2 regions of the Geobacillus sp. DSP4a genome follow, and region 1 is predicted to be linked to the other one. Evidence: a T-box and tRNA genes for the amino acid it is inferred to sense, from the RefSeq annotation. Region 1 holds a T-box; the other holds one or more tRNA genes.
What was found. A T-box is a leader RNA that pairs with one kind of tRNA and senses whether it is charged. The one in region 1 lies ahead of trpS (tryptophan--tRNA ligase), so its partner is inferred to be a tRNA-Trp.
Positions count from the first base shown of each region.

Region 2: it encodes a tRNA-Trp, which carries the amino acid that the T-box ahead of trpS (tryptophan--tRNA ligase) is inferred to sense. The anticodon was not compared.

Region 1 is NZ_SDLD01000009.1:37,175-62,715, forward strand. It holds gene pepF (oligoendopeptidase F) at 1-1,123, opposite strand, end outside; gene ETC02_RS05010 (competence protein CoiA) at 1,123-2,451, opposite strand; gene cls (cardiolipin synthase) at 2,641-4,149, opposite strand; gene mecA (adaptor protein MecA) at 4,430-5,110, opposite strand; gene ETC02_RS05025 (TerC family protein) at 5,319-5,981, shown strand; gene spxA (transcriptional regulator SpxA) at 6,032-6,430, opposite strand; gene ETC02_RS05035 (hypothetical protein) at 6,733-6,915, shown strand; gene ETC02_RS05040 (ABC transporter ATP-binding protein) at 7,004-7,939, opposite strand; gene ETC02_RS05045 (ABC transporter ATP-binding protein) at 7,932-8,993, opposite strand; gene opp3C (oligopeptide ABC transporter permease) at 9,015-10,037, opposite strand; gene opp3b (oligopeptide ABC transporter permease) at 10,034-10,963, opposite strand; gene ETC02_RS05060 (peptide ABC transporter substrate-binding protein) at 11,083-12,735, opposite strand; gene ETC02_RS05065 (DUF3899 domain-containing protein) at 13,159-13,533, shown strand; T-box leader at 13,584-13,815, shown strand; gene trpS (tryptophan--tRNA ligase) at 13,866-14,849, shown strand; gene ETC02_RS05075 (YjbA family protein) at 14,900-15,640, opposite strand; gene ETC02_RS05080 (YuzI family membrane protein) at 15,726-15,932, opposite strand; gene ETC02_RS05085 (DUF2268 domain-containing putative Zn-dependent protease) at 16,026-16,817, opposite strand; gene fabF (beta-ketoacyl-ACP synthase II) at 16,959-18,200, opposite strand; gene ETC02_RS05095 (beta-ketoacyl-ACP synthase III) at 18,251-19,183, opposite strand; gene ETC02_RS05100 (hypothetical protein) at 19,458-19,706, shown strand; gene ETC02_RS05105 (alpha/beta hydrolase) at 19,742-20,482, opposite strand; gene ETC02_RS05110 (YjzD family protein) at 20,616-20,804, shown strand; gene clpB (ATP-dependent chaperone ClpB) at 21,067-23,655, opposite strand; gene ETC02_RS05120 (YjzC family protein) at 23,763-23,942, opposite strand; gene argF (ornithine carbamoyltransferase) at 24,127-25,065, opposite strand; gene ETC02_RS05130 (carbamoyl-phosphate synthase (glutamine-hydrolyzing) large subunit) at 25,062-25,541, opposite strand, start outside.
Region 2 is NZ_SDLD01000087.1:142-4,006, reverse strand. It holds tRNA gene ETC02_RS16240 (tRNA-Asn) at 30-104, shown strand; tRNA gene ETC02_RS16235 (tRNA-Ser) at 109-199, shown strand; tRNA gene ETC02_RS16230 (tRNA-Glu) at 214-285, shown strand; tRNA gene ETC02_RS16225 (tRNA-Val) at 295-370, shown strand; tRNA gene ETC02_RS16220 (tRNA-Met) at 529-605, shown strand; tRNA gene ETC02_RS16215 (tRNA-Asp) at 610-685, shown strand; tRNA gene ETC02_RS16210 (tRNA-Phe) at 819-894, shown strand; tRNA gene ETC02_RS16205 (tRNA-Thr) at 1,213-1,288, shown strand; tRNA gene ETC02_RS16200 (tRNA-Tyr) at 1,295-1,379, shown strand; tRNA gene ETC02_RS16195 (tRNA-Trp) at 1,387-1,457, shown strand; tRNA gene ETC02_RS16190 (tRNA-His) at 1,477-1,549, shown strand; tRNA gene ETC02_RS16185 (tRNA-Gln) at 1,567-1,641, shown strand; tRNA gene ETC02_RS16180 (tRNA-Gly) at 1,647-1,718, shown strand; tRNA gene ETC02_RS16175 (tRNA-Cys) at 1,728-1,801, shown strand; tRNA gene ETC02_RS16170 (tRNA-Leu) at 1,863-1,947, shown strand; gene ETC02_RS16165 (IS630 family transposase) at 2,046-2,510, shown strand; gene ETC02_RS16160 (DUF6176 family protein) at 2,815-3,159, shown strand; gene istB (IS21-like element helper ATPase IstB) at 3,289-3,865, opposite strand, start outside.

The DNA.
Region 1 (25,541 bases):
ACGCTCCCGACGAATACGCACCGCTCCGCTTCCCTTTGTTCTCGCGCACATCGACCCAACGGTTGTCAAGCCCTTCTTTGACGATCGCTACATACTCCTCGCCGAGCGGCGCCAGCCCGTCAAGCATATATTGCTTCGCTTCCTCGTACGTCACGTCCATTTTCACATCTTGCACAAGCGGCGTGTACAAGTCATACATATGGAGCTCGTCAAGCCCCAACACTTGTTTGCGCAGCCGCACATAGCGATGCAAAAGCGGCAAATGTTCATGAACCGTGGCAATCAAGTTGTCGTACACGCTCTCCGGGATGTTGTTGGCATCGAGCGCCGCTTGGCGCGCCGATTCATAACGGCGGACGCGGGCAAAAAAGTTATGTTTTTTCACCGTTCCGGCAAGCGTGCTGGCAAACGTGTTTTGAAACTTTTCGTACGTATGGTACACCGCATGGAACGCATCGCGGCGGACGCGGCGGTCCGTGCTTTCTAAAAAGCGAATGAACCGGCCGTGCGTGACTTCGACTTCCTCACCGTTTTCATCGATGATCGTCGGAAACGTCAAATCAGCGTTGTTCAACGCGCTGAACGTGTCGGATGTCGCCTGCATCACCTCGGCCGCCTGCGCCAATAACGCTTCCTCTTCCGCCGACAGCACGTGCGGGCGCTGGCGCGTAATTTCGTCTAACGCGTGCGCATACAAGCGAAGCGGCTCGTATTGTTCCAAAAACGAGCGCAGCACCGCTTCATCGATCGCCAAAATTTCCGGCACGATAAACGCCATCGCGCTCGATGCTTCGCTGTACAAGCTTTTCGCCCGGGCGTCGAGCCCTTGGTAAAACGAGTTAGTCGTATCTTGATCATAGCGCATATGGGCGTATGTATACAGCTTGCCGAGGCGCATCGATACGTCATCTTGGCATTGCAATGCTTCATACAGCACTTCCGGCGATTCGCCAAGCCGCCCTTTGTATTCGCCAAGCTTTGGAATCATTGCCTTCACTTGTTTGAATTCTTCTTCCCAGGCGTCATCGGTGGGAAAAATGTCCTCAAGCCGCCACGTTTCTTCCACGGGAATCTCGCTTCGCAGCGGCAGCGACTTTTTCGCTTTCTTTTCCTCCACCGTCATCATTCCTCCTTATCCAAATAATCGATACACGAATTATTATTCACCATTCCGTTCATCTTTTCCTGTTTTCTGCTCATTTTTTCCACTCTCCCGAACTCAAGTGTTGACCAATAGCAGCTAAGCGCCGACGTTTGGTGAATTTGCTCAAGAAGCGCAGCATCTTGATGAATCATCTGATCGACGGTCGACGGAAACGACAGCGGCTTCACCAAATGAAGCTGGTCGCCCTCTTCGCGGCGGAGATAACCGAGCAGGCTCAACCAATGCAAATACTCGCCGACGGCCTCACGATACGTATCCCGGCCGACAAGCGGCAGCCGGCGCGGAACGAGGCGGCCGGTGCGGATTTTGTCGTCGAGCCACTGAAATAAAGATACTGCCGTTGCCGGCCGTCCGGTCTTTCCAAGAAGAAACAAAAGGACATACGTTTGCCAAATGAACGGCGCCGTCTCCCATAAATACCCCCGCGGCACTGGCCAGCCTGCTTCGGTCGGAAACAGTGACGGAACGATGCCCGCCTGGTAAAAATCAGCACAAATGCGGCGCACGGTTTGGTTCGGATAAAGCGGAAACGTCCGCCGCCATTGTTTTTTTCGTTCGAGCCATCGCTCCCAAAACTCGGATGGAAGCGGCAGCGGACAGGGGTCCATCCAATCGGGGAACGAAAACGACGAAAGCGGAATTGAATCGACCACGGCCAATGTTCGCTGCACCGATAGCGGCAACGGGCGAAAAAGACGGATGAAGCGTTTCGTCTCTGGACTGTAGTACCATATATGTGGAACGACTGAATGTGGAGCGCGATGGGCAAACAACCATTGAAACCGGGAGAGCTGCACTTCCCCCGAATATTTTGGCGAACGCCGCAAATGATGGGCTCCTAACACCCACAACGGGCGGATGCCAAGGAGACGGTAGCCGTCATTGCGTTCGCGAAACAGCGATTCATCGATCGTGGAACATTGGTATTCGAGGGCATAAAGGTGTGGGCCATGGCGGAACAATACGTCAGGACGCTGCTTGATGGCGGGCAAATACGGCTCGAGCTTCGCCTCCATGCCTTGGCGAATGAGCCACGCGAACAAGTCTCGCTTCCCAGTTAAGTGACGCTCCGACTCCGGTTCGTGCTCGACCGGGCAGGCCGCCCCTTTTCGATGGGCGAAATGCGGCAAACGGTAGCGGCCCGACCGGAGCACCACTTCTTGACGGCACGCGGGACAAAAAAACGGTTCCTGTCGTTTCAGGTGCATCAGCCCCTCTCGTTCCCATCTTTCCGCCCCGGCAAGCGAAACCGTCCTGCCATCAGCGGCGAGAGCGACAAACAACATGATCACTTCCTTTCCAGTAAAAAATAGTTGTCCGTGGGCGGGAACAGCTGGAATTGTTCTCTGCTGCCCCCCCTTCACCGTTCGGTTCTTCCCTTTTATTCGTTGACCATCGCCGGTTTTCCTGCCCAAAGCCAAACTGCGTCGAAAAAAGTCCGCCGATTCGGCGGACTGGCGTTTACAAGCGGTTGGTTACAACAGAGGCGACAACAGCCGGGAGACCGATTCAGCGATACGCACCCGGAACGGGCGCTGTTGAAACTGTTCGTAGTCGATCATGGAAGCGTGGCGAAAATCTTCCAAAAAGTCGCGGACGAGTTTATGAATGCTGTCGGTATAATACAAAAACGCGTTCACTTCAAAATTCAAATGAAAACTGCGCATATCCATGTTCGCTGTGCCGATTGAAGCCAGCTCGCCATCGACGACAATGACTTTGCTGTGCAAAAACCCGCGTTCATACTCATAAATTTTTACCCCTGCCTCGAGCAGCTCTGGGAAATACGAGCGCGAAGCGTAAAAAACGATTTTTTTGTCCGGCCGCTTCGGCGCAAGCAACCGCACATCAATGCCGCTTAGCGCTGCCACTTTCAGCGCCGTCAAAATGTCTTCATCCGGCACAAAATACGGCGAAGCCACCCAAATCGACCGTTTCGCTGCTGTGATCATAGCAAAATACAGCTGCTTAATGACCTCCCACTTTTGATCCGGACCGCCGGCGATGAGCTGGACGCCGCCTTGCCCTTCTTCTACAATGAGAGGCGGCGACAAGTAGTCCGGCGTCAGCAACCGCTCTCCCGTCATATAATACCAATCTTGCAAAAAAATAAGCTGCAACGTCCGGACTGCTTCGCCCCGGATCAACAAATGCGTGTCGCGCCAAAATCCGAAATACTCGTTTTTTCCTAAATACTCGTCGCCAATATTCAGCCCGCCGACAAAGCCAACACTCCCGTCAATGACGATGATTTTCCGGTGGTTGCGGAAGTTGATTTGGTTGCTTAAAAACGGCAGGCGCACCGGCGAAAACGGGATCATCTCAACCCCGGCAGCGCGCAGCTCTTCGATATAATCGTTCGACAGCTTCCAGCTGCCGACAGCATCATACAAAAAACGGACGCGCACACCTTGACGCGCTTTTTCCATCAAGACGCGCTTCAACTGTTGGCCGATTTCATCATGACGGACAATATAATATTCTAAATGAATATGGTGTTCCGCTTTTTCCAGTTCAGCAAAAATAGAAGAAAATGTCTCCTCTCCGTTCGTCAACACCGCCGTCTGCGAAGCAAGTGAAACCGGATGCTGGCCGATGCGATAAGCAAGGTGCAAAAGCGGACGCTGATGGGGCGCCATCGGCAGCCGTTCGACGGCAATCGGCGACGGCTCTTGAAACTTGAGCAGCACCGCCTCATCAAAATCGGCTTTCTTTTTATAGCGCCGTTGTTGCCAATAGTTGCGTCCGAACAATAAATAAAACAAAAAGCCAACGATCGGGAAACTGCCTAACACCGCCAGCCAGGCGATCGTTTGTGCCGGCTTTCGGTTTTCAAGCGAAATGACAAAGGCAATAAACACCACTGAACAAGAGATGAGCACGCTGAAAATGCCGAGGAGCTTCCCTTCCCAATAATCGTGCGTCAAAGCCAGCAACAGGCCGACGATGCCAGCAAGAATGGCCACTCTTGATGCGTTTCTCAACCAAACCCCTCCAACTGATGTTCCTCTTTCCCCTTATTCTTTATACTTGACTTCACGGCCAACGGTTTCACAGTTTTCCCTTCTCTTTCCTATCTAGAAGGGTCGGGAAAGCAGCCATTTTCTAAATAAGTGACCGACGGGTGCGAAAAAGCGTGCTGTTATAAAGCTTCTCCATTTGAAAACAACAGGGTCAACCCGCGTTTTCTGTCCGCCCCCTCCAAGCGCCCCAACAAAGAAAACGCCGATTTCTGGCGGCGAAATCGGCGAATGAACGAAAAGGTTATGGAGCTGGAAAATACCGTTTTACGGTCTCAAGCGCATTGTCGCCCATAATTTCAGTTCCGTATTCCTCAAGGCGGTAAATCGTCAGCTGTGAATCGTTTCCGTATTCCAGAAGAAGGCTGAGCATATTGTCGATATCATGCTCGCTATATTGTTCGGTAAATTGTACGAACAAGTAATAACGCCCTTCAAACTGGAATAAACGGTTCGACAAACTTGAAAAGTCGGCGCGGTGAGCCAAGGAGATGACGTCTTCAATGTCTTTGAACGAAATGATAAATTGAAGCACGTCTTGCGCTTCTTCGTCTCCGGCCGCATTGTTCCGCCCGAAATGGAAGTGATGGCCGAACAGCGATTCGATCTTCTCATCAGCCGAGAGCGAAAACTCGCGCCACTTGTCTTCCGGGAGCGGCAGCTCAAGCTTGCTTCCGTCTTTGGACAGCTGCGCTTTCGTTACAACAACCTCAAGTCCTTTCTCAAGCGCCTGCACTTGAATCCAAAGCGGACCGTCAAGCGAAAAATCGCTTTCGCCGTGAACCTCATCCATCATTTCCCAAAACAATTCTTCGCTCCGCTCCCGATTGTACCAAATTTCCTCACGGTCAAAACCGCGTTCCTCTATATCAACATACGAAATGTAAAATTTCACCGTATGGTCGTTGATGCGTTCAATTTCCATCTTCTCCGACTCTCCCTTCTAAACCAAAGAAATAAAAAGGGAAGGGATCGTTCCCCTGGACATTCTTCAAAACTTCTATCTTGTACTTTATATTTTATGACAAAAAGCGAAAGAAGGGAAATAAAAAAACGTATTTTTAAAAATTGGTTATGAAACCGGCCATGCCCTACTATAATGATGATGAACACGGACGGAATGAGGGACGCCTATGGTGGATGAATACATCGTTTCCATCTTGCTGATTATCGGCATTGATGTCATTCTTGGCGGGGACAATGCGGTTGTCATTGCGCTGGCAAGCCGCAACTTGCCGGAACAAAAGCGGAATGTGGCCATCATTGTCGGCACCGCGCTGGCGATCGCTGTTCGCATTGTCTTGACGGTGGCCGTCGTTTGGCTGTTGACGATTCCGTTCTTGCAGCTCGCTGGAGGCGTCGTCCTCTTTTGGATCGCCTTGAAACTGATCGGGCAAAAAGACGAAAAACATGCCGCCATTAAAGCCGAACCGTCGCTTTGGAAAGCCGTCCAGACGATCGTCGCCGCCGATGTCGTTATGGGCATGGACAACGTCATCGCCATCGCCGGAGCATCCCAAGGCCATATGGGGCTTGTCATCTTTGGCTTTCTTTGTTCTGTTCCTATCATCATTTTAGGCAGCAAAATCATCCTTTATGCCATGGAACGGTTTTCGTTTCTGATTTATGCCGGCGGCGCCCTTTTGGCATACACAGCCGGAAACATGATCACTGCCGAAGAGCGGCTGCGTCCGTTTTACGACCCGCGCTGGGAGGCGTTGTTTCCGGTCTTAACGGCCATTCTTGCCGTTTTGCTCGGCTTTGCGGCCAACCGGCGGACGCGCGCCGTGCGCTGACCGGCAAGTGTGAAAAAACTTCTACATGGCAAGCCATGTAGAAGTTTTTCTTACCCGTTTACCAGCCGCTGCGCTTCACGAAGCTGATACGCCCGCACTTTGCGCGGCAGAAAGCGGCGGATTTCATCTTCGTTGTAGCCGACTTGAAGCCGCTTTTCATCAATGATGATCGGCCGGCGCAAAATGCCTGGGTTTTTTTGAATGAGTTCGTACAAATCTTGCAGCGGCAGAGCTTCCAAGTTAATGTTCAGCTTCTGGAATACTTTCGAACGGGTGGAAATGATCTCATCCGTTCCCGTTTCCGTCATCCGCAAAATCTCTTTAATCTCCTCGACCGTGAGCGGCTCAGAGAAAATATTGCGTTCGACATAAGGAATATTGTGCTTCTCGAGCCACGCCTTCGCCTTCCGGCATGACGTGCAGCTCGGTGATGTGTATAGCTTGACCACTTCGATCACTCCTTTTGACAAGGAATCCCTTGCTTCCCTCGTCCGTCAGACGACAGACGTGCACCGCTATGCCGGTTTGACGTCTGACAGCATAGCGACACGGCCTGGACGCCAGTCTGGCGATCAGCCGCTTTGCCAATCGTTTGCAAATTGAAATGACTTTAACATGATATATTATACAATACATCGGCCAAGAAAGATATAGTTTTTCGATGATAAATGCAATTTTCTTTCTTTCCTCTTCCAAAGTGAAGGCAAATCCTCTACAATCAAAGTAGAAAAGGAAAAGGGAGGAAGAACCGATGGCCGGCTATTTCATCGACTTTGCCATTGCTTCGGCATTGATCGTCGTCCTCACCGCATTGATGGGAAACATCAGCAACACGATCGGAGAGCGGATGTTCGGCCGAAACAAAAGTGGAAAGCATGTCGAGGCCTCTCGCCGCATCCAACAAGGATGGAAAGTCGTCGGGGGAAAAAAATAACGCGCCAAGACAGGCGCATAGGTGGGCGCCGCCTCTTTCACCGTTCGCATCATGCGGCGATGAAGGAGCGGCGCTCTTTTCTATTCTGCTAGGCATACATCGCCCGATACCGCTTATACTCTTCCTCCGAACAAAGCACAAAATGGCCAGGCGTAATTTCACGGAATTCAAGTTCCTCTCCATCTTTGTAGCCATGTTGCGCCGGGTCGTAAACGATCCGCTTGCGCGTCCGCTCCGTTTCCGGATCCGGAAGCGGAATGGCCGACAAGAGCGCCTTCGTGTATGGGTGGATCGGATTGCGGTACAGCTCTTCCGATTCAGCGAGCTCGACCATTTTCCCGAAATACATGACGCCGATCCGGTCGCTGATGTATTTGACCATCGACAAGTCATGGGCAATAAACAAGTACGTCAACCCTTTTTCACGCTGCAGGCGCTTCAATAAGTTCACGACTTGCGCCTGAATGGAAACGTCAAGCGCCGAAATCGGCTCATCGGCGATGATGAATTCCGGCTCGACGGCAAGCGCCCGGGCGATGCCGATCCGCTGGCGCTGACCGCCGGAAAACTCATGCGGGTAGCGGCTGGCATGCTCGCGGTTCAAGCCAACCGTCTCAAGCAATTCATACACGCGTTGCATCCGTTCTTCTTTCGTTTTCGCCAGCCCATGGATGTCGATGCCCTCAGCGATAATATCCGCGACCGTCATCCGCGGATTCAACGACGCATACGGATCTTGGAAAATCATCTGCATTTTCCGATTTAACTCTTTCAGCTCTTTTTTTGATTTTTTGCCGTGCACATTGACGCCGTTAAACAGCACTTCTCCTTCCGTCGCTTCGTACAGCCGGATGATCGTCCGCCCCGTTGTCGACTTGCCGCAGCCCGACTCGCCGACAAGGCCGAACGTTTCACCTTTATAAATGTCAAAGGTGACGCCGTCGACTGCTTTCACCACCTGACCGCGTCCAGCTGGGAAATACTGTTTCAAATTTTTGACCTCAAGCAGCTTTTGTCTAGCCACGCGGTTTTCCTCCTTTCCGGGCGACGATGTCAGCAAACCGTTTCATCCGTTCACGCACGATAGCCGGCGGTTCCACTTTCGGCGCCATTTCATGCAACAGCCATGTCGCCGCATAGTGCGTATCAGACACTTGGAACATCGGCGGCTCGAGCTCATAGTCAATTTTGAGCGCATACGGATTGCGCGGCGCAAACGCATCGCCTTTTGGCGGATTTAACAAATCCGGCGGCGAACCCGGAATCGAATACAGCTCCGTATCTTTATGATCAAGGCTCGGCATCGAGGCCAGCAATCCCCACGTGTACGGATGTTTCGGATTGTAAAAAATTTCATCCACCGTGCCGATCTCCACGATTTTCCCGGCATACATCACGGCCACTCGGTCGGCCATGTTGGCGACGACCCCTAAATCATGGGTGATGAAAATAATCGACATGCCGAGCTTTTTCTGAATGTCTTTCATCAACTCCAAAATTTGCGCCTGAATCGTCACATCAAGCGCTGTCGTCGGTTCATCGGCGATCAAAATTTTCGGATTGCACGCCAAGGCGATGGCGATGACAACACGCTGGCGCATCCCGCCGGAAAATTGGTGCGGGTATTGCTTCATGCGCAGCTCGGCGTTTTTAATGCCGACCAGCTGCAATAGTTCAATCGCCCGTTTGCGCGCTTCATCTTTCGACAGCTTTTGATGCTTTAAAATCGCTTCCATAATTTGTTTCCCAATCGTCATCGTCGGATTGAGCGACGTCATCGGATCTTGGAAAATCATTGAAATTTCCGCACCGCGGATCGATTGCATCTCTTTCTCCGACAGCTTGGTCAAGTCTTTGCCTTCAAATAAAATTTCCCCTTGCTTAATCCGGCTCGGCGGTGTCGGCAACAGGCGCATCAACGCTTTTGAAGTCACTGATTTCCCAGACCCTGACTCGCCGACGATTGCCAGCGTTTCTCCCTTATACAAGTCGAACGTGACGCCGCGAACCGCCTGCACTTCACCGGCGTGGATGTCAAAGGAAATATGCAAATCGTTCACCTGCAAAATTTTCTCCATCGGTTTCACCCCTTCCGTCGGTTATTTGCGCATTTTCGGGTCAAGCGCATCGCGGATTCCGTCTGCCACCAAGTTGAAGCTTAAAATGAGCAAGCTGATGACAACGGCCGGAATAATCATCAAATGCGGATATGTTTGGATCGATTTGTATCCATCATTGACAAGCGAGCCAAGCGACGCTTCCGGCGGACGGATGCCAAGGCCGATAAAGCTTAAAAACGCTTCGGTAAAGATGGCCGATGGAATTGTGAACATCGTCGTAATGATGATTGGGCCGATGACGTTCGGGATCAAATGTTTGAAAATAAGCCGTGATGTCGGCGCTCCGAGCGTCCTTGCCGCCAGCACGTATTCCATGTTCTTTAATTTCAACACTTGCCCGCGCACGATCCGCGCCATCGTCGTCCAACCGGTAATGACCATCGCCAGCGTGATGGAAATGATTCCAGGCTCAAAAATCAAAATGAACAAAATGACCATAATTAAATACGGGATGCCGTTTAAAATTTCGATGATCCGCTGCATCACATTGTCGACGCGGCCGCCATAGTAGCCGGAAATGCCGCCGTACGCAATCCCGATCAATAAGTCGATCAACGCCGCCAGCAAACCAATGTAAAGGGAGATACGCGTGCCATACCACGTCCTCACCCACAAGTCGCGTCCTAAGTCATCCGTGCCAAACCAATAGTACTCTTTCACGCCGCGCTGTTTATACACATCAACGCCGTTCGCATCCCGGCCGTCAAACGGAAGCCAATGAATATGTTCAAGCACCGGGATTTTCGGCGGAAGTTTCGCATGCCGCAAGTTTTGATCTTTATACGTCCGGTCGCTCGCCATCGGGGCGATGATCGCCATGAGCGCCAAGATGATAATTATCACGAGCCCGACGATCGCTGCCTTGTTTTCCCGAAGGCGAAGCCAAGCATCCTGCCAAAACGTCAAGCTCGGACGATTGATTTTTTCCTGCTCACCAACGTTCGGCGGGGCGGGCTGAAACCATTCCGGTGACAGTTGTTCGTATTGTTGTTTCGCCATCATTTTTTCCCTCCCGCTAACCGGATGCGTGGGTCGACAACCCCGTACAACACATCAACGATAAAGACTGCCAAAATCAACAAGGCGGAATAAAACAACGTCGTTCCCATAATAACCGGGTAATCGTTCAGTTCAATCGAACGGACAAACTGCTCCCCAAGACCAGGGACAGCAAACAGTTTCTCAATGACAAGCGTTCCCGTCATTAAATTGACGGTCATCGGTCCTAAAATGGTAATGACGGGGATAAGCGAGTTGCGGATGGCGTGCTTGATGATAACCCCCGCCTGGCTGATCCCTTTCGCCCGAGCCGTCAAAATGTAGTCAGAGCTTAACACTTCCAGCATTTCTGTGCGCATAAAACGGGCGATGCTAGCGATGACCCCGACAGACAGCGCCAATGTCGGGAGAATCGTATATTTGAAGCCTTCCCAAAAAGCGACCGGAAGCCATTGCAGTTTCACAGCGATAAAATATTGCAAAAACCCCCCTAACACAAACGACGGGATCGAGGCGCCCAACACCGCAATGACCGTAGCGGTGTAATCTTCCCAATGATTATGTCGAATCGCCGCGACAATTCCGAGAATCAACCCAACGATCGTCCCAAAAACAATCGCCTGAAACCCGAGCTGGGCCGACGGGCCGATTCGATCGCTGATGAGCTCTGTCACGGGGCGGTTGTCATATTGGAACGATACCCCCAAGTCTCCTTTCAACAAATTCCCTAAATATTGAATGTATTGAACAGGCACGGGCTTATCCAATCCGTACTCTTTTAAAATAAGCGCCTTCTGTTCCGGCGTTAATTTCTCTTGGTTTTGCAGCGGCGAACCAGGCAACAGCTTCATTAAAAAGAACGTCAACGTCGCAATGATAAACAACGTGATGATCATATAAACGAACCGCTGAAGCGTATACCGCGCCATGACCGCACCTCCTCTGCTTTTCTATAATCTTCGTTGTTTTTCGACATTTTTCGCCTTGGTAGGCAAAAGGAGAGTATATGCCTAGGCATATACTCTCCTCCGCATTTTCAAGAGAACGGTTACTCAACATACGCCCATTTCAAGCTGTAGTCGGCGCCGAATGTATGCGTGACGAAGTCTTTGACATACTCGCGTTGCAAATAGGCAGCGCCGCGTTGGTACAGCGGAGCGATCGGCATTCCTTCAAAGACGATTTTTTCTGCTTTCAGCATCGCATCCCAACGAGCTTGCAAATCGCCAAGCAACGTTGTTTTCGCGTCTTTAATCAATTTGTCGTATTCAGCGTTCGACCAACCCGTTCGGTTGTGCGGGTTAGTTGTCGTCCACAAGTCAAGGAACGTCATCGGGTCTTGATAGTCCGGACCCCAGCCGGAGAACGACAAATCATATTGCATGTTGCTTTCGAGCTTCAGTTTTTGTGCAAACGGTTGTTGTTTAATGTTGACCGTCAAGCCCGGCAAGTTTTGTTCAAGCTGCGCTTTCACATACTCGCCGATTTTCTTCGCGCTGTCGCTGTCATAGTTCAGCAGTTCAAGCGTAAATTTGTCTTTGCCCAGCTCTTTTTTCGCTTGCTCCCACAGTTTTTTCGCTTCATCCGGATTGTAATTGACCAAATCGCCATTCACATCGCGGAAGTCTTTGCCATCCGGACCAGTGACGAAGTCTTTCGGAACGGTGAACTTCGCCGGAATCGAACCGTTGTTCAAGAGCGTATCGACCATCGCTTGCGTGTCGATGGCCATCGCAATCGCTTTGCGGGCATTGACGTTGTTCAGCGGTTCTTTTTTCGTGTTCATGCGCAGCCAGTAGAGGGCTGAATCCAATTCCGTTTTGAAGTTTTTATCATTTTTATACTTATCAACAAATTCAGCCGTCAAACCGACGCGGTCGGCCTGTTTCGTTTCATACAAGTTGACCGCTGTCGCCGTGTCTTTCACGACTTTGACGTTGATTTTTTCCAGCTTGACTGTATCTTTGTCCCAGTAGTTCGGGTTTTTCGTGTAAACCCAGCCTTGTTCATGCTTCCATTCGCTTAAGACGAACGGGCCGTTGTAAAGCGTCGTATTAGCTTCGAGACCGTATTTGTCGCCTTGCGCTTTCACGAATTTCTCGTTTTGCGGCATGAACGTGCCGAATACCGTCAGGCTGATGAAATACGGAATCGGGTTTTTCAGCTCGACTTGGAGCGTGTAGTCGTCAAGCGCTTTGACGCCCAGCTGGTCAACTGGCAGTTTGCCGGTGTTGACTTCTTCCGCGTTTTTGATGTCGTACATAATGTACGCATACTCCGATTTCGTTTTCGGGTCAAGCACCCGTTTCCAAGCAAACACGAAGTCGTGCGCCGTCACCGGGTCGCCGTTCGACCATTTGGCGTCTTTGCGAAGCTTGAACGTATACGTTTTGCCGTCTTCGCTCACCTCATGGCTTTCCGCCACCCCAGGAACCGGCTTGTTGTCTTTGCCTAAACGATACAGACCTTCCATGACGTTGTTCAACACGATAAACGATACTTGGTCGGTGGCGAGCGCCGAATCAAGCGACGGAATTTCTGAGGAATCAAGCAAGTTCAGCACCTGCTCCTTTTTCTCCGCCGGCTTTTCGCCGCCCTGGCCGCCTTGGGCGTTGTCGTTGTCCTTGCCCCCGCCGCAAGCCGCGAGGAACGTTGACAGCGCGAGAAGCAGGACGAGGAAGAAAGAAAATCGCTTCTTCACTAAAAAACCCCCCTTAAAATTTATGTAGCGTATTGCAAATCTTCTGAATGATTTGATTTCAGAAGATTGTACTTACATCGCTTATTATATCCTGTGTTAGTATATTTGAAAAGGATTTTTTTATTTTCTTAAATAAAAAAATTTCAAACTACTTAAAAAAAGATGGGGATCGGATTCATTTACACCTGCATTGTAACGACTTTTACCGCAATTGTAAACAAAAAATTCTGCCCACAGACAAAGAAAACGCTTACAATATAATTTTTTTGCCCCCTCCTCTCAGCTTCGAAGCAAATTTCTCCTGAACTTCCAGGTTTCTTCTATATTTTTCAATATAATTTTGTTAATAATTTTGACAATCTTCCCGCCCACATGATTTATGATAAAATAAGCAGTGAGAAGGGAAAGGCGGGAACAGACGATATGAAACAAACGGCTGTGCGGACTGGATGGCTCGTCGCCGCGATGCTGGCGGCAAGCGCACTCATCGTAATAGGGCAAGGAGCATGGAGTACGGTGGCCTTTATTAACGTTTCGTTTTTGCTCTCCCTTTTGCCTCTGTCGCTTGGCGGGCTTTTGTTTGTTTATGAACGCGGGTTTTTCAGCGGATTTGCATACGGGTTTCGCCGATTGCGCAGAAGCAGCACGAGGGTGGAGCGGTATCTTGAGGAAGCGGCAGCAGAACATGAATCGGAGGAACAGCCCGGTCCGCGGCGTTTCGCCATCACGTACCCGCTCCTTTTTGCCGGACTCCTTTTGTTTCTCGCGATGATCGCCGCCGGATATGCCTTGCAATAAGGTTGCAACAGCTGAATGTTTTCCGTATAATATAAGGCAAGTTTAGAATAGACTGAGCGATGAGAAAGAAAAGTACATATGGCGATGCCTTCAGAGAGCTTGTGGAAGGTGCGAACAAGCGGCTAGCCATATGGAATGGGCTTTCGAGCTTCCCGCCGAACCGGCGACGCAGTAGGCGAGGACGTTCCCCGCGTTACAGGGGCCATGCGCAAAGCATGGGCTGAGCGATTGCGCTTTTCCGCGCAATAAGTAGGGTGGCACCGCGGTCCTACCGTCCCTATCAGAGGGCTGGCAGGGCCTTTTTTATTTTTGGCTTGAGGGAGTGAAGATCGATGAAAACCATTTTTTCCGGCATTCAGCCAAGCGGCGTCATCACCATTGGCAACTATATTGGGGCGCTGCGGCAGTTTGTCGAATTGCAGCATGAATACAACTGTTATTTTTGCATCGTTGACCAACACGCCATTACCGTTTGGCAAGACCCTCACGAACTGCGGAAAAACATCCGCCGCCTTGCCGCTTTGTATTTGGCCGTCGGCATCGATCCGACAAAAGCGACGCTGTTCATCCAATCGGAAGTGCCGGCGCATGCCCAAGCGGCGTGGATGCTGCAGTGCATTGTGTATATCGGCGAGCTCGAGCGGATGACGCAGTTTAAAGACAAGTCAGCCGGCAAAGAGGCGGTCAGCGCCGGGCTGCTCACGTACCCGCCGCTGATGGCCGCTGACATTTTGCTTTATAACACCGACATCGTCCCGGTCGGCGAAGACCAAAAGCAGCATATCGAGCTGACGCGCGATCTGGCGGAACGGTTCAACAAACGGTACGGCGAGCTGTTTACGATCCCTGAGGCGCGCATTCCGAAAGTCGGCGCCCGCATCATGTCGCTTGTCGACCCGACGAAAAAAATGAGCAAATCCGATCCCAACCCGAAAGCATACATCACACTGCTTGACGATGCAAAAACGATCGAGAAGAAGATCAAAAGCGCCGTCACCGACTCGGAAGGAACGATCCGCTACGACAAAGAAGGAAAACCGGGCATTTCAAATTTGCTCAATATTTATTCGACGTTATCCGGCCAATCGATCGAGGAGCTCGAACAGCAATACGAAGGAAAAGGATACGGCGTCTTCAAAGCCGACCTGGCCCAATTGGTCATCGAAACGCTCCGGCCGATTCAAGAACGGTATCACCATTGGATGGAAAGCGAGGAGCTTGACCGCGTATTGGATGAAGGAGCGGAAAAAGCGAACCGCGTCGCCTCAGAAATGGTGCGAAAAATGGAGAAAGCGATGGGCCTCGGGCGGCGGTAAGAAGGCGCCATACAAAAAACGGGCGGGCGCATAGCGCCCTGGCCCGTTTTTTAATTCACTTTCGGCTCTTGCTCCATTTCCCAAAGCTTTTCGAAAAACGGCTGGCCTTTAATTAAGTTTTCACATAGCTGCTCGTGCCGTGCAGACCAGCCGTGTTTCGTTTCTTCGTACAGCCGTTCCCACGCTTCCTCAAACGACATTTTTTGAATATCTGCGTACTTTTCCGGGGCCCATTCTGTATACCAGTAGCGCACCTCGGCGCTGTTTTTCGTTGAATGCAGCTGGTCAAGCGCCATAAACAACAGCTGTTTCAACTGCCGCTCTTTCCGTGTCAATCCGCACATCAACTCCGGCGCCGGCGACAAAATGTGGTACTCTTTTTCGTACTTCGGCAGCGGGTAGGCCCGCTCTTCCGTCTCGGCGGCCATCTCGTACACAAGCTGCTCTTGCCGCGGAATGAGGCGGCTTTTGCGGATCGGAATATGATAGCCGATCGTATCGACGGCCAAAATGCCAGCTCCGTCGGTCACAACGAAACAATAATCGAGCTGAATCCGTTCATGGTTTTTGCGGACATAGGCTTTTTGGTACACATCGTCCAAAAGCGGCTTCGGAAGGTCGGATAAACTGTTTTCAATATATTGGAATAGAGCCGGGGACACTTTTAACAGCGGCACTTGGTCAAGCAACTCAATTTGGTCGTCTTTGCGCCATTCGTGAAAATGGCAGACGTTGTACCCGTTCTCTTCACCTTCAAACCAGTTCACCCAAATGTCGTGCAGGTAAAGCATGTGATACCCCTCACTTCCAGACGTGTTTGTCCATCAGTATAGGCAGAGGGGCAGAATTTTATTCCATTTCGCCCTCTTTTCCCCACTATGAGCCACGGCTTGGAAACGACAAGCTCGCCCACATAAGCAACAAGCCGAGCGGCAATAAATAACATTCCTCCCTTGCCGCGATATAAGCAGCGTATTCACCAAACCCGCGCTCCGGGGTGATGATGTTTAAATAGACGATCATCATCATGCCGCCGACGACCGAAAAACCAAAGCCGACCAAATAAAAAAACAGGCGGACCATCGGGCTTCCCTTCCTTCTTGTCCACGTCCTTTCTTTACGTATATGCCTGTTCGGTGGACAAGATGCCTATCATCGCCCCTGGTCCATCCCGCCTTACCCGCGGCTGTCCAGACCGGCTAAAGCAACCATTTGTTTCGCCTCCATCGCCATCAATTGAGCCAATGAATACCCCCGCTCCAAACAGCGGCGGACGATGGCATAACCGACTGCATAGCCGCCCATGTTCGGATACCACCCAAGGCCGTATAAAATGCGGGAGCTGAGTGGGTGCGAAACAGCAGCATCTTGATTGGGGGCGATGTAGCGGCGCCAAAACCGCTCGATCTCCCTGTCAGTATAATACGACGTCCAGTCGGCGCATTGTTCCGGTCCGACTGTTTCAGCGACCGCATGTTCTGCCAGCCCTTCCATAATCACCGCATCTAACAGCGTCGCCTCTTTGCCGCCATACGGCAGCTGCTTCAGCCGGCAAACATGGTTGTACTCATGCGCCACCAATGCCGCGACCTCCTCGTCGCGATGATCGGGCAGCAAAAAGAAAACGAGCTTATCGGCAAACGCCACTCCTCCTTTTCCGCGAAACTCGCGCAAAAGTTTCCGGTTTTCATCATCGGCCGGCAGCAAAAACACCGGAACGTCAGGCCCTTTCCATCTCACCCGCTGTTCGTCATATAAGCGGGCAAGCCGCTCCCAAAGGCCTTTTGCCTTCATCTCCGGCAAAAGGCGAACGGCCTGCCGGGCGCTTCGATACATGCCATATAAGCATAAATAACGATGAATGGCGCGCGCTGGTGCATCGGCAAAAAACGGCGCCAGCCGGGCGCAAACACGGAGCGGATCGCCTTCATCTTGTTCAAGCCAACGATCAGTTGGAGCCAGTCCCATCGTCTTCCCTCCCTTTTTGCTACCTTATGTCAAGGCAACCGGGACGGTGAACGAAAAAAGCCCCGTCCGGAGTGAAGCCCGGCGCCCGTCTTCCAACGGGGCCGGGTTCGTCCGGCCGAGGCTAATGGCCTTCATTGCTATCTATTGCGCATACGCTTTGAAAATCAATGTCGCGTTATGGCCGCCAAATCCAAACGAATTGCTTAACACTGCGCGCACAGTCTGCCGGCGGGCTTCGTTCGGCACATAGTCCAAGTCGCATTCCGGATCCGGCGTTTCATAGTTGATGGTCGGTGGAATGACGCCATCGCGGATCGCCAACACAGAGAAAATGGCTTCCACCGCGCCGGTTGCGCCAAGCAGGTGACCGGTCATCGATTTTGTAGAACTGATCGCAAGCTTATAGGCATGGTCGCCAAACACTTCTTTAATGGCGATCGTCTCATATTTGTCATTGTACTCCGTGCTTGTGCCGTGGGCGTTAATGTAGTCGATGTCCTCCGGCTGCAAGCCGGCATCCTGCAGCGCCAGTCGCATCGCCCGCACGCCGCCTTCACCGCCCGGCGCCGGTGCAGTGATATGATATGCGTCAGCCGTCGCGCCGTAGCCGACAATTTCCGCGTAAATTTTCGCCCCGCGGCGCAACGCATGCTCCAGCTCTTCAAGCACGATAATGCCTGCCCCTTCCCCCATGACAAAGCCATCACGGTTTTTATCAAACGGGCGGCTTGCCGTTTTCGGATCCGGATTGGTCGAAAGGGCCGTATTCGCGCAAAAGCCGGCAAACGACATTTTCGTAATCGGCGCCTCCGTTCCCCCCGCGATCATCACATCCGCATCGCCGCGCTGAATGACCCGAAACGCGTCGCCGATCGAGTTTGCGCCCGTCGCGCAAGCGGTGACCGTGCATGAATTCATTCCTTTCGCCCCAAGGATGATTGAGACTTGCCCCGCAGCCATATCCGGAATCATCATCGGCACGAAAAACGGGCTCACCCGGCGATAGCCGCGCTGCTGGAAAATTTCAAACTGCTGCTCAAACGTCTCCATACCGCCGATGCCAGAGCCGATCCAAACACCGACCCGCTCGGCGTTATGCTCACCGATTTCCAAATTCGCATCTTTCACCGCCATGAGCGCCGCCGCCACGGCGTATTGCGTAAACCGGTCCATCTTCCGCGCTTCGCGGCGGTCCATAAACAACGACGGATCAAAATCTTTCACTTCTGCCGCCACTTTCGCTGGAAAATCGTCTGGATTGACGCGGGTGACAATGTCGATGCCGGACTGGCCGGCGACAATGTTTTTCCACGTCGTTTCTGCGTCATTCCCCAGCGGGGTGACGGCGCCTATTCCGGTCACGACGACTCGTCTTTTTTCCATATTCCTCTGCCTCTCCTTTATTCTGGATAATGATGTTGGGATACAGAACATCAACGGCCCCAACGCAAGGCGATCGCGCCCCATGTCAGCCCGCCGCCGAACCCGACCATGACGATGAGATCACCGTCGCGAATGTTTCCTGCCTCCAGCTCCTCCACGAGCGAAATCGGAATGGAGGCCGCGGATGTGTTTCCATAGCGGCGAATCGTTGTCGAGATTTTTTCCTCCGGCAGCTCGAGCCGCTGTCTCGCCGCCTCCACAATGCGGATGTTCGCTTGATGGGGAATGAGAAAATCGACATCCTCTTTTGTCAGCCCCGCTTTTTCAAGCACCCGCACACTTGACTCTCCCATCTGCCGGACGGCGAACTTGAACACTTCCCGGCCGTTCATCACGATATATTCGTCTTTGTATAAATGTTTTCCTCCTGTTCCGTCAGCGCCCAATTCAAATGATAAAATGCCCCGCCCTGGCGACACTGGGCCCATGACAACCGCACCGGCTCCATCGCCAAACAACACCGCCGTATTGCGGTCTGTCCAATCGGTGATTTTTGACAGCTTATCGGCCCCCACTACTAATATATACTTGTAAACCCCCGTGTCAATAAATTGGGCAGCCGTGACCATTCCGTACATAAATCCGGAGCAGGCGGCGCTGAGATCCATTGCCGCGGCGTTGACAGCCCCAAGCCGCTCTTGCAGCATGCAAGCAACTGATGGAAAGGAACGGTCTGGCGTTACGGTAGCAACGACAATGAGATCGATGTCTTTCGCCTCGACACCGGCATCCGCAAGCGCCTTTTCGGCAGCAAAATACGCCATATCGGACGTATCGATGTCATCTGCCGCAATGCGGCGTTCCTCAATCCCGGTGCGCGTCCGAATCCATTCGTCTGATGTATCCATCATTTTCTCCAAGTCGGCGTTGGTCAACACCTTTTCCGGCACATAGCGGCCGACCCCGATAATTCCTGCTCCCATACCATTCATCTCCTTTTTTTCTTCCAAAATAACCGAAAAGCCTCCCAAGTACAGCACAATTGTCAACGTACAATCAGTCCACATAACCAATTATTATTACTTGGTACTAATTTTAACGGAAAGAGCGCATATGCGCAATAGCAAAAGCGCGCCTTCCCGGCCGGAATCCTATTGCTTTCTTCCCGCCCGAAGGCATTTGTCCAAACCAACGTTTTACCTCCGCCATACAATACAATGACAAGCAAACGATGAGGAAAAAAGGAGGACTGATTTTATGGCGAACGTCCCATCATCCCGGCAAAGCCGTGAAGAGCGCGACCGCTTCTCCCGCCTCATGTTCGGCCCCTTTCCTCCAAAACGGACCGGCCGGCGGGACGAACAAACAAAAACGGAGCCGCTCCCGCTGCCAAACATTGATTTGATGAAACTCGTCGAAAACGTCGGTACGCTGACGGACTCGTTGCAGCAGCTGAAACCGCTCATCAAAAAAATCTCCTCGCTCATCGATGGATTGAAAAAATAGCAGACGCAACAACCTCATGCGTCTGCCTTCGCTCTTTACGGGAGTTCGTTATATTGGCGAAAAAATTGCCCGATCTGCCAAGCAAGCTGGCGCCGCTTTTCCGGCAGCTGGTAGACGATGCGCACCCGGTGGTTGGTTGTTTTCATCCATTGTTCGTACTTCCGGCTATGCAATGCGGACGGGTATTCGCTCACGCCGGCGAGCTGCCAAATCATCACCGGGACATCGTGCGGGCTAAGGAAAAGAGACGGGACACCCTCCGGCACTTCCTCTTCCTTCAATCCGTAAGCGAGGGCGATTTCTTTTACCATCCGCCGATACACGAATGGGTGGCCCCGCTCGTGTTCAAGCTGGGCGCGCACATCAAGGCAAGGGTTGAGCATGGCGACGGCGCGGATTTGCCTCGGCATGACGCCAAGCAACTGCAGGGCGACGAGCGCGCCCATTCCTTCGGCGACGATATAGATGCGTCGGTTGACGATCTCGCTTTTCAATACCGAGTAGATGAGTTGGCGCGCCAGCCGGACCGCCTTCGGGCTTCCCCAATGCCGGCCGTACAAATGAGATGAAAACACCGTGTACCCTTGTTCAAGCCACTCGTCCAGCCACTGGCGCCGTCTCGGATGCTCGAGCCAAAAACTCGTCTGTTCATTCACGAAATGGTCGCCATCGCCCATTAAAAAAAGGGCAAACCCGTTTGGGCGCTCCGGCACGTGAACGATGCACCATTGTTCATCGAGTTGGAAAAACCGTCGTTGTCCTGCCATCGTTTCCATTCACCCTTGTTTGACGATACATAATTGTACAGTATACGATATGCGCGGCCAAAAAAAACGTCCGGGTATATGCCTACGCGACAAATTGTGATAAGATAAGAAAAGGAATGACGAGAAGATGGGAGGAACAAAGATGCGCTTGTTTTGGACGTTTTTTTGGACGTTTTTGCTTGTGCAAATGGCGACGTACGTCATGGGCTCGATGCAAGGGATCGGCTACAACTTCACAACCGGCGCCTTGCTCGGCGTGATCGTGACCGTTTTAGTCCTTGTCGTCGCCGCTTTGATTCCGGACGAGCCGGCTGGGGATCATCGCCATTGATCATTCTCCTCATAAGACAACGCCTTGGGTTGAAAGTCCCAAGGCGTTGTTTTTGTCATCGAGAAGCCCCATTCCAACACGTATATAGGCGTAAGTCGAGGAGGGATTCCATCTTGATGGGTGTAGGTTGGTGTTTTCTGCAGCCGGCCACGTGCCCCACAATGCTCAATGGGATGGGCTTTATGGGGGCATAAAAACGTTTGACGCTGCCAGCAAGAAGCGCGTCTCTTCCCCCGGCTATCCCCCGCCTCTTCGACTCGTTTCACGCTGACGGGCGAATGACAAGCCGGCCGTTTTCGGCATCGACCGTGACGGTGCTGTAATCTTTCACCCGCCCAGCGATCAGCTCTTTCGCAAGCGGCGTTTCGATCTGCTTTTGCATAAACCGCTTTAAGGGGCGGGCGCCGTAGACCGGATCGAAGCCCGCTTCGGCGATGTATTGCTTCGCCGCTTCGGTCAGCACGAGTTCGATATGCCGATCGGCCAAACGGGCCGACAGCTCGCGGGCGAACTTTTCGATGATGCCTTTCACCTCATTCATCGACAATGGCTTAAATAAGACGATATCGTCGATCCGGTTTAAAAATTCTGGGCGGAAATGGGCGCGCAATTGGTCAAACACTTGGCTGCGCGTCTGTTCATCGATGTCGCCGTCTTTGTGTTCCAATAACAGCGGCGAGCCGATGTTCGATGTCATAATGACGACTGTGTTTTTAAAATCGACCGTCCGCCCGTGCGAGTCGGTGAGCCGTCCGTCATCGAGCAGCTGCAGCAGGATGTTGAACACGTCCGGATGAGCTTTTTCGATTTCATCGAACAATAGAACGGAATACGGCTTGCGCCGCACTGCCTCGGTCAGCTGGCCGCCTTCCTCATAGCCGACATAGCCGGGCGGCGCCCCGATCAAACGGGAGACAGCATGTTTTTCCATGTATTCGGACATATCGAGGCGAATGAGCTGCTCCTCGCTGTCAAACAGCGCCTCGGCCAGCGCTTTGGCCAGCTCCGTTTTGCCGACGCCGGTCGGTCCAAGGAACAAAAACGAGCCGATCGGACGGTTCGGGTCTTTCATCCCGGCCCGCGCCCGCAAGATGGCGTCGGCGACGAGCTCCACCGCTTCGTCTTGGCCGATGACTCGCTTATGGAGCCATTCATGAAGCCGCAGCAGCTTTTCCCGCTCCCCTTCGACAAGGCGGGTGAGCGGAATGCCTGTCCAGCGCGACACGATTTCGGCAATCTCTTCTTCCGTCACTTCCTCGCGCAGCAATTTTCCTTCCCGTTGCTCGCTGATTTCTTGCTCGAGCTGCCTGAGCTGCTTCTCAAGCTGCGGGATCCGTCCATGACGCAGCTCGGCCGCCCTGTTTAAATCGTAGTCGTTTTCCGCGTCCTCGAGCTCACGCTTCGCCCGCTCAAGTTCCTCGCGCACGCGGCGGACACGGTCAAGCGCCTCTTTCTCTTGTTGCCATTGCGCTTTCATGGCATTCGCTTTTTCGCGCAAGTCAGCGAGTTCTTTTTGCAATGCCGCCAGCCGCTCGCGGCTCGCTTCATCCGTCTCTTTGCTTAACGCCGCCTCTTCAATTTCCAGCTGCATGACGCGGCGCATCACTTCATCAAGCTCCGACGGCATTGATTCCATTTCCGTCCGGATCGTTGCGCACGCCTCATCAACGAGATCGATCGCTTTGTCAGGCAAAAAGCGATCCGAGATGTAGCGGTCGGACAACACCGCGGCCGCGACGAGCGCCCGGTCGTGAATTTTCACGCCATGGTGCACTTCGTATCGCTCTTTCAATCCGCGCAAGATCGAAATCGTATCCTCGACGGTCGGCTCTTGGACGAGCACTTGCTGGAAGCGGCGTTCGAGCGCTGGGTCTTTTTCGATGTATTGTCGGTACTCATCAAGCGTCGTCGCCCCGATGCAGCGCAGCTCGCCGCGGGCGAGCATTGGCTTTAACATATTGCCGGCGTCGATCGCCCCTTCGGCCCGGCCGGCGCCAACGATCGTGTGCAGCTCGTCGATAAACAAGATGATGCGGCCCTCGCTTTTTTTAATTTCGTTCAATACAGCCCTCAGCCGCTCTTCAAACTCACCGCGAAACTTCGCTCCGGCGACGAGCGCGCTCATGTCAAGAGCGAAAATCGTTTTGTCTTTCAACCCGTCCGGGACGTCTTTGCGCACGATGCGCTGGGCGAGCCCCTCGACAATAGCGGTCTTCCCAACGCCCGGCTCACCGATCAGCACCGGGTTGTTTTTCGTCTTCCGCGACAAAATGCGGATGACGCGGCGAATTTCGCTGTCGCGGCCGATGACCGGGTCGATTTTTCCCGCCTTCGCCTCGGCGACAAGATCGCGCCCGTATTTGGCCAACGCTTCATAGGTTGCTTCCGGATGTGGACTCGTCACGCGTTGATTCCCCCTTACCTTTCTCACGGCTTCTACCAGTGCTTCCTCTGTCAAGCCAAACGATGCCAGTTGCCGGGCAACCGGCTCGGCGCCATGAGACAGCGCGAGCAGCACATGTTCGACCGATATGTACTCATCTTGCATTCGCTTCGCTTCGTTTTCCGCCTCCTCAAGCAGCCGCGCCAAGGCAGGCGCAACGTACATCTGTCCCTCTCCCGCTCCGTGCACTTCCGGCTTTTGGCGAAGCCGGTCTTGCAGCCAGCGGATCGCCTGAGCGCGGTCGGCGCCGCAAAGGGCAAACAGCCGCGGCGCCAAGCCATCTTCTTGCTCGAGGAGCGCCAGCAGAAGATGTTCGACATCAAGCTGTTGATGATGCCGCTCTTTGGCGATCGACTGCGCCGCCATAAGCGCCTCTTGCAGTTTTTCCGTCAAACGGCTTGCGTCCATGCCGTCCCCTCCATTTGACCTTCTTTGACCATAAATCATTATAGCGGATCGCAAAGCGCACGGCAAATGAAAAGCCACTCCATGCTTGGAATGGCTTTTGTTCTGCTTCACGGTTTGCGCAAATACGTCCAATGCCGGTTATGGTTCGACGTTTCTGGAAACGTATCGCCGGCTTTCAGTTTCAGCTTTTTCGGGTGCTTTACATTGTCTCCCGTTTCGCCGATTTCAATATACACGCCGTTGTTCGGCGCTTTATCGCCTGGTTTGAAATGGCGCGGTTGGCCCATTTGTTTCATCCCCCTTGCTTCGATTGCATTTGTTATCATGCCCGGTTTCATCGCTGTTCATAAGAAGGAAAATGATGGAAGATCGCAAACGGAACGCCAAGCTGTTCACAACGAAAAGGAGCTCTCCCCTCGAAATCCTTTTCAAAGTGAAAAAGGAACTCCCGAAACGGGAATTCCCCCTTTGCTATAAAACGGACAACAAAATCGCTTTTTGCGCATGAAGCCGGTTGCCGGCCTGCTCAAAGACGACCGAGTTCGGACCGTCCATGACGCCGGCCGTCACTTCTTCGCCGCGATGGGCCGGCAGACAATGCAAAAAGAGATAATCCGGTTTTGCCGCTTTGACGAGCTCTTCGTTGACTTGATACGGCTGAAACACTTGTAGCCGCTCAGCACTTTCGCTTTCTTGGCCCATGCTCGTCCAGACATCCGTATAAATCGCATCCGCCCCCGCCACCGCCACAAGCGGGTCGTGCGTCACCACAACGGTTGCCCCGGTTTTCTCGCCGATCTGGCGCGCTGCCTCGACATATTCTTTCCTTGGCTCATAGCCCGGCGGACAGGCGATGGCGACATCCATGCCGACTTTCGCCGCGGCCACAAGCAAGGCGTTGGCGACGTTGTTCCCGTCGCCGACATAGGCGAGCTTGACGCCTTGGAACGTTTTCTTCACTTCATAAATCGTCAGCAAATCCGCCAACGCCTGGCACGGATGATCGTCGTCCGTCAGGCCGTTGATGACCGGAACGGACGCATATTCGGCCAACTCCTCGACTTTTTGATGGGCAAATGTGCGAATCATAATGACATCGACGTATTGCGACAAGACGCGGGCCGTATCGGCGATCGTTTCGCCGCGGCCAAGCTGCAAATCGTTTCCGTTTAAATACATCGCCTGGCCGCCAAGCTGAATCATGCCGACTTCAAACGACACGCGCGTGCGCGTTGACGGCTTTTCAAAAATCATCGCCATTGTTTTCCCGGAAAGCGGCGTATACGATACACCGGCTTTTTGTTTCGCTTTTAAATCAGCTGCTAACGCCAGCAAGTCCAAAATTTCTTCTGTCGAGAAATCAAGAAGCGTTAAAAAATCTCTCCCTTTTAATGACATCACTGCATTCATGCGATCACCGCCTGTTCTGCCTGTTTTTTCTTTTCCAACCAGCCATGGATCGGCTGCACATCAAGATGATCGACATCGAGCGCCTGCAAGAAGAGCTTCAATGTCTCACGTTCCGTGAAGACGAGCAATTGTCGGGACAACGCAGTCATTCGTTTGTTCGCTTCGCCTTCCTCTTTGCCCAAGTCGATCACTGCAAGCGCCGTGTCGCGCTTCACCCAATCGGAAAACGGGACATCAGCGACGATGGTCAGCTGTTTCGCCGTCATCTCTGCCTCCAGCTCGGCATCGATGTTGCCAATGACATAGACCTCGTTCGCGTTCGCTTTCTTTTGCAAATACGGATAAAACGCTTTATACGCCGCTTCCTCCTTCGTTGCGGCGATGCTGATGCCTTCGCCGGTCGATTTCATCTCTGGCCCAACCACCGGGTCAACCCCCGGCAGCTTATGGGTCGAAAAGACCGGATACTTTAACAC
Region 2 (3,865 bases), on a different contig from region 1:
ATAATAATAAATGTCTAAAGTGATGTCATTCCGCAGTAGCTCAGTGGTAGAGCAATCGGCTGTTAACCGATTGGTCGCAGGTTCGAATCCTGCCTGCGGAGCCATCGTGGAGAGCTGTCCGAGTGGTCGAAGGAGCACGATTGGAAATCGTGTAGGCGTGAATAGCGCCTCAAGGGTTCGAATCCCTTGCTCTCCGCCATGATTCATCAACATGGCCCGTTGGTCAAGTGGTTAAGACACCGCCCTTTCACGGCGGTAACACGGGTTCGAATCCCGTACGGGTCACTTCTTCGTGGAGGATTAGCTCAGCTGGGAGAGCACTTGCCTTACAAGCAAGGGGTCGGCGGTTCGATCCCGTCATCCTCCACCATTTTTAATCGTTGTGGAGTGGAGCGACGAGCCTTTGCTTCATCGAATTCACTTCGAGTTGCCTCGACGCATCTGGCATCTTTGAATCAGCTTGTAGAGGAAGAGGCAACGGACAATAACGCTAAGAACATTGTGCAAATTAATTTACTTTCCTATCGTCGCGGGGTGGAGCAGTCCGGTAGCTCGTCGGGCTCATAACCCGAAGGTCGCAGGTTCAAATCCTGCCCCCGCAACCAAATTGGTCCCGTAGTGTAGTGGTTAACATGCCTGCCTGTCACGCAGGAGATCGCGGGTTCGAGTCCCGTCGGGACCGCCATTGTTTCAAAATTATGAAAAGAGACAGCTCAGCAGCTCAGTCGGAGTTGCCTCAACGCATCTGGCTTCCTCGAATCACCTTGCAGAAGAAGAGACACAGTGCAGTACAAGCAAAGTAACGTAAAACTTAATATGGCTCGGTAGCTCAGTCGGTAGAGCAAAGGACTGAAAATCCTTGTGTCGGCGGTTCGATTCCGTCCCGAGCCACCATATAACATAATGTGCATCATATGTATGCCAACTTAGCTCAATTGGTAGAGACGAGCATCCGCTTCATCGAATCGGCTGCAAGTTGTCCCGACGCATCCAGCTTCTTCGAGTTGGCTGGTAGAGGAAGGGACACAACAAATGAACAATGAGCCGCGATTTATATCATAGTTATGCCGACTTAGCTCAATTGGTAGAGACGAGCACTTGCTTCGTCGAGTCGGCTTCGAGTTGCCTCGACGCATCCTGCTTCCTCGAATCAGCTTGTAGAGGAAGAGGCACAGAGCACAACAATGAGCCACCTTCTTGTATTTGTTTTATGCCGACTTAGCTCAATTGGTAGAGCAACTGAATCGTAATCAGTAGGTTGCGGGTTCAAGTCCTGCAGTCGGCACCATTCCTTGGAGGGGTAGCGAAGTGGCTAAACGCGGCGGACTGTAAATCCGCTCCCTTTGGGTTCGGCGGTTCGAATCCGTCCCCCTCCACCATGATTGAAGGGGCATAGTTTAATGGTAGAACAGAGGTCTCCAAAACCTCCGGTGTGGGTTCGATTCCTACTGCCCCTGCCTTTTGATTATCATTATGGCGACTATGGCGAAGTGGTTAACGCACCAGATTGTGGCTCTGGCATGCGTGGGTTCGATTCCCACTAGTCGCCCTTCACTTTTACAGCGTTGGGGTATAGCCAAGCGGTAAGGCAACGGACTTTGACTCCGTGATGCGTTGGTTCGAATCCAGCTACCCCAGCCAATGATGCGGAAGTAGTTCAGTGGTAGAACACCACCTTGCCAAGGTGGGGGTCGCGGGTTCGAGTCCCGTCTTCCGCTCTCGATCAAGGCGGCATAGCCAAGTGGTAAGGCAGAGGTCTGCAAAACCTTTACCCCCGGTTCGAATCCGGGTGCCGCCTCCATCTAATGAATATAAAAAGTGTTGACAGACATGAAGTAATGTGATAAAATAATGCATGTCGCGCCGATGTGGCGGAATTGGCAGACGCGCACGACTCAAAATCGTGTGGGGTAGCCCCCCGTGTGGGTTCGACTCCCACCATCGGCATCGAAAATAGGGAGAAAGGCTTTAGGGACAAGGGGTTTCACGTAAGTGGAATCCCTTGTTTTTTATTTACCGAATACGATTCGAGAAAAGAAAATCGTGTGCGTACAATCGTGTTCGGTGAGGTGAAATGGAAAGTGCCTACGTGCGGCCATCATGCCCACGTTTCTGTATTTGGGGCGGTGAATGTGCTCAATGGGGACACCGTTCTTCATCGAGCAGTCGCTGCGAATGCGACGACGTTTTTGGATTTTTTAAAGATCTTGAAGAGCCGTTATCCAGACCAGCTGATCGTGCTCGTGCTCGACAATGCCCGCATCCACCATGCCAAAATGGTGAGAGATTTCTTGCGCCAAGAAGGGGAATCGTTTCACTTGATCTTTTTAGCTCCTTATTCCCCACAGCTGAATCCCATCGAACGCTTGTGGAAATGGCTCAAGGATGCGGCCATTGCCAATGTGTTTCACAAAGATCAAATGGATATTGACCAAGCCATTGCCCGGTTTATGGAATATATAGATCAACAACCGGAAGAGGTGCTTCGACGCTTGGGGTGTGCAGCGTGATGCAAAGGTTAACTTTTCAAGGTGCATTTATATAGTTAAGTGTAAAATTATAGAAGGAATTATATAGATAGGAAGCGAAATAGAGTAGAAAGATAAGGTGAAAAACGAACGTCTAAGCAAGGGATGCTGCTCGATGTAGTATGCTATATCATTTTTCTGTTAGTTGTCTGGCATGTGGCGCACGGTCACATTGATGACTATTATGCGACGCTTATCTCCACCGTTTTCGGCATGGCATACAAGATATACTGCTTTCTTTCTATATTTTGAAGCTCATCAATAAATAGAAAGGTGGAAGCATGAGATGAAAGTAGAATTAAGCAAATTTCGCGTAAAGGAAGGAAAATCGAAGCGGGTGGATGAATGGATGGAATTATTAAACACACATATGAACGAGGTGCTGTTGACGCTCAAAGATGAAAAAATGCATGTCGAAGCGATCTTCCGCGAGCGAAATGAGGAAGGAGAGTTTCTTTACTGGTTCTCTGTTCAGGGAGAAGGCGGGATTTCCGTAGAAGAGTCCGAACACGAAATTGATAAAAAACATTTGGCGTTCTGGTATGAGTGTATTGATGAGGAATATAACGAACCTGTGATCACAACAGAAGTAGTGATGATTCCAGAGCATATTCGTAAGGCGATGGAGTAAGCAAGTTTGAGAAGTTAATCATGAATCTATATATATAAATTGAAATAAAGGTTTTCTCCCGTTCCACGGTGTCAAGGCCGATTATTTTTTCCCCAAAATCGCCGGTTTAAAATTCCCCAGAAGGACCTTTCATTGATCCTTCTGTTTTTCTTCTTGGAGCCTCTTTTCCCGTAATCGATAGCTTTCCCCCTTTAGGTTGAAAATGATGGAATGATGCAGTAATCGATCTAACATCGCTGTCGCCAAAACCGAGTCTCCCACGATTTCTCCCCATTCCCCAAAGCTTTTGTTGGAGGTGAGGATAATCGGGGCATGCTCGTACCGCCGGGCGATCACTTGAAATAAGTAATGAGCGCTGTTCGGGTCCAGTTTTAGATACCCCATTTCATCAATAATGAGAACGGTTGGCTTCACAAAGACACGAAGCTTTTTCTCCAACTTTCCTTCCTGGTCGGCTCTTCTTAACTGATTGACCAAATCGTGAGCGGTAATAAAATACGTTTTATATCCTCTTGCGATCGCCTCCATTCCAATCGAAATTGCCAGATGTGTCTTCCCAATCCCCGGTGGACCGAGAAAGAGGATATTTTCTTTCCGGTCAATAAAGGACAACGTAAGCAGTTCTCGAATCCGGCGCTCATCCACCGAAGGCTGCGCGGTAAAATCAAACGTATCGATCGTCTTGCTGTAAATTATCACTTTATTT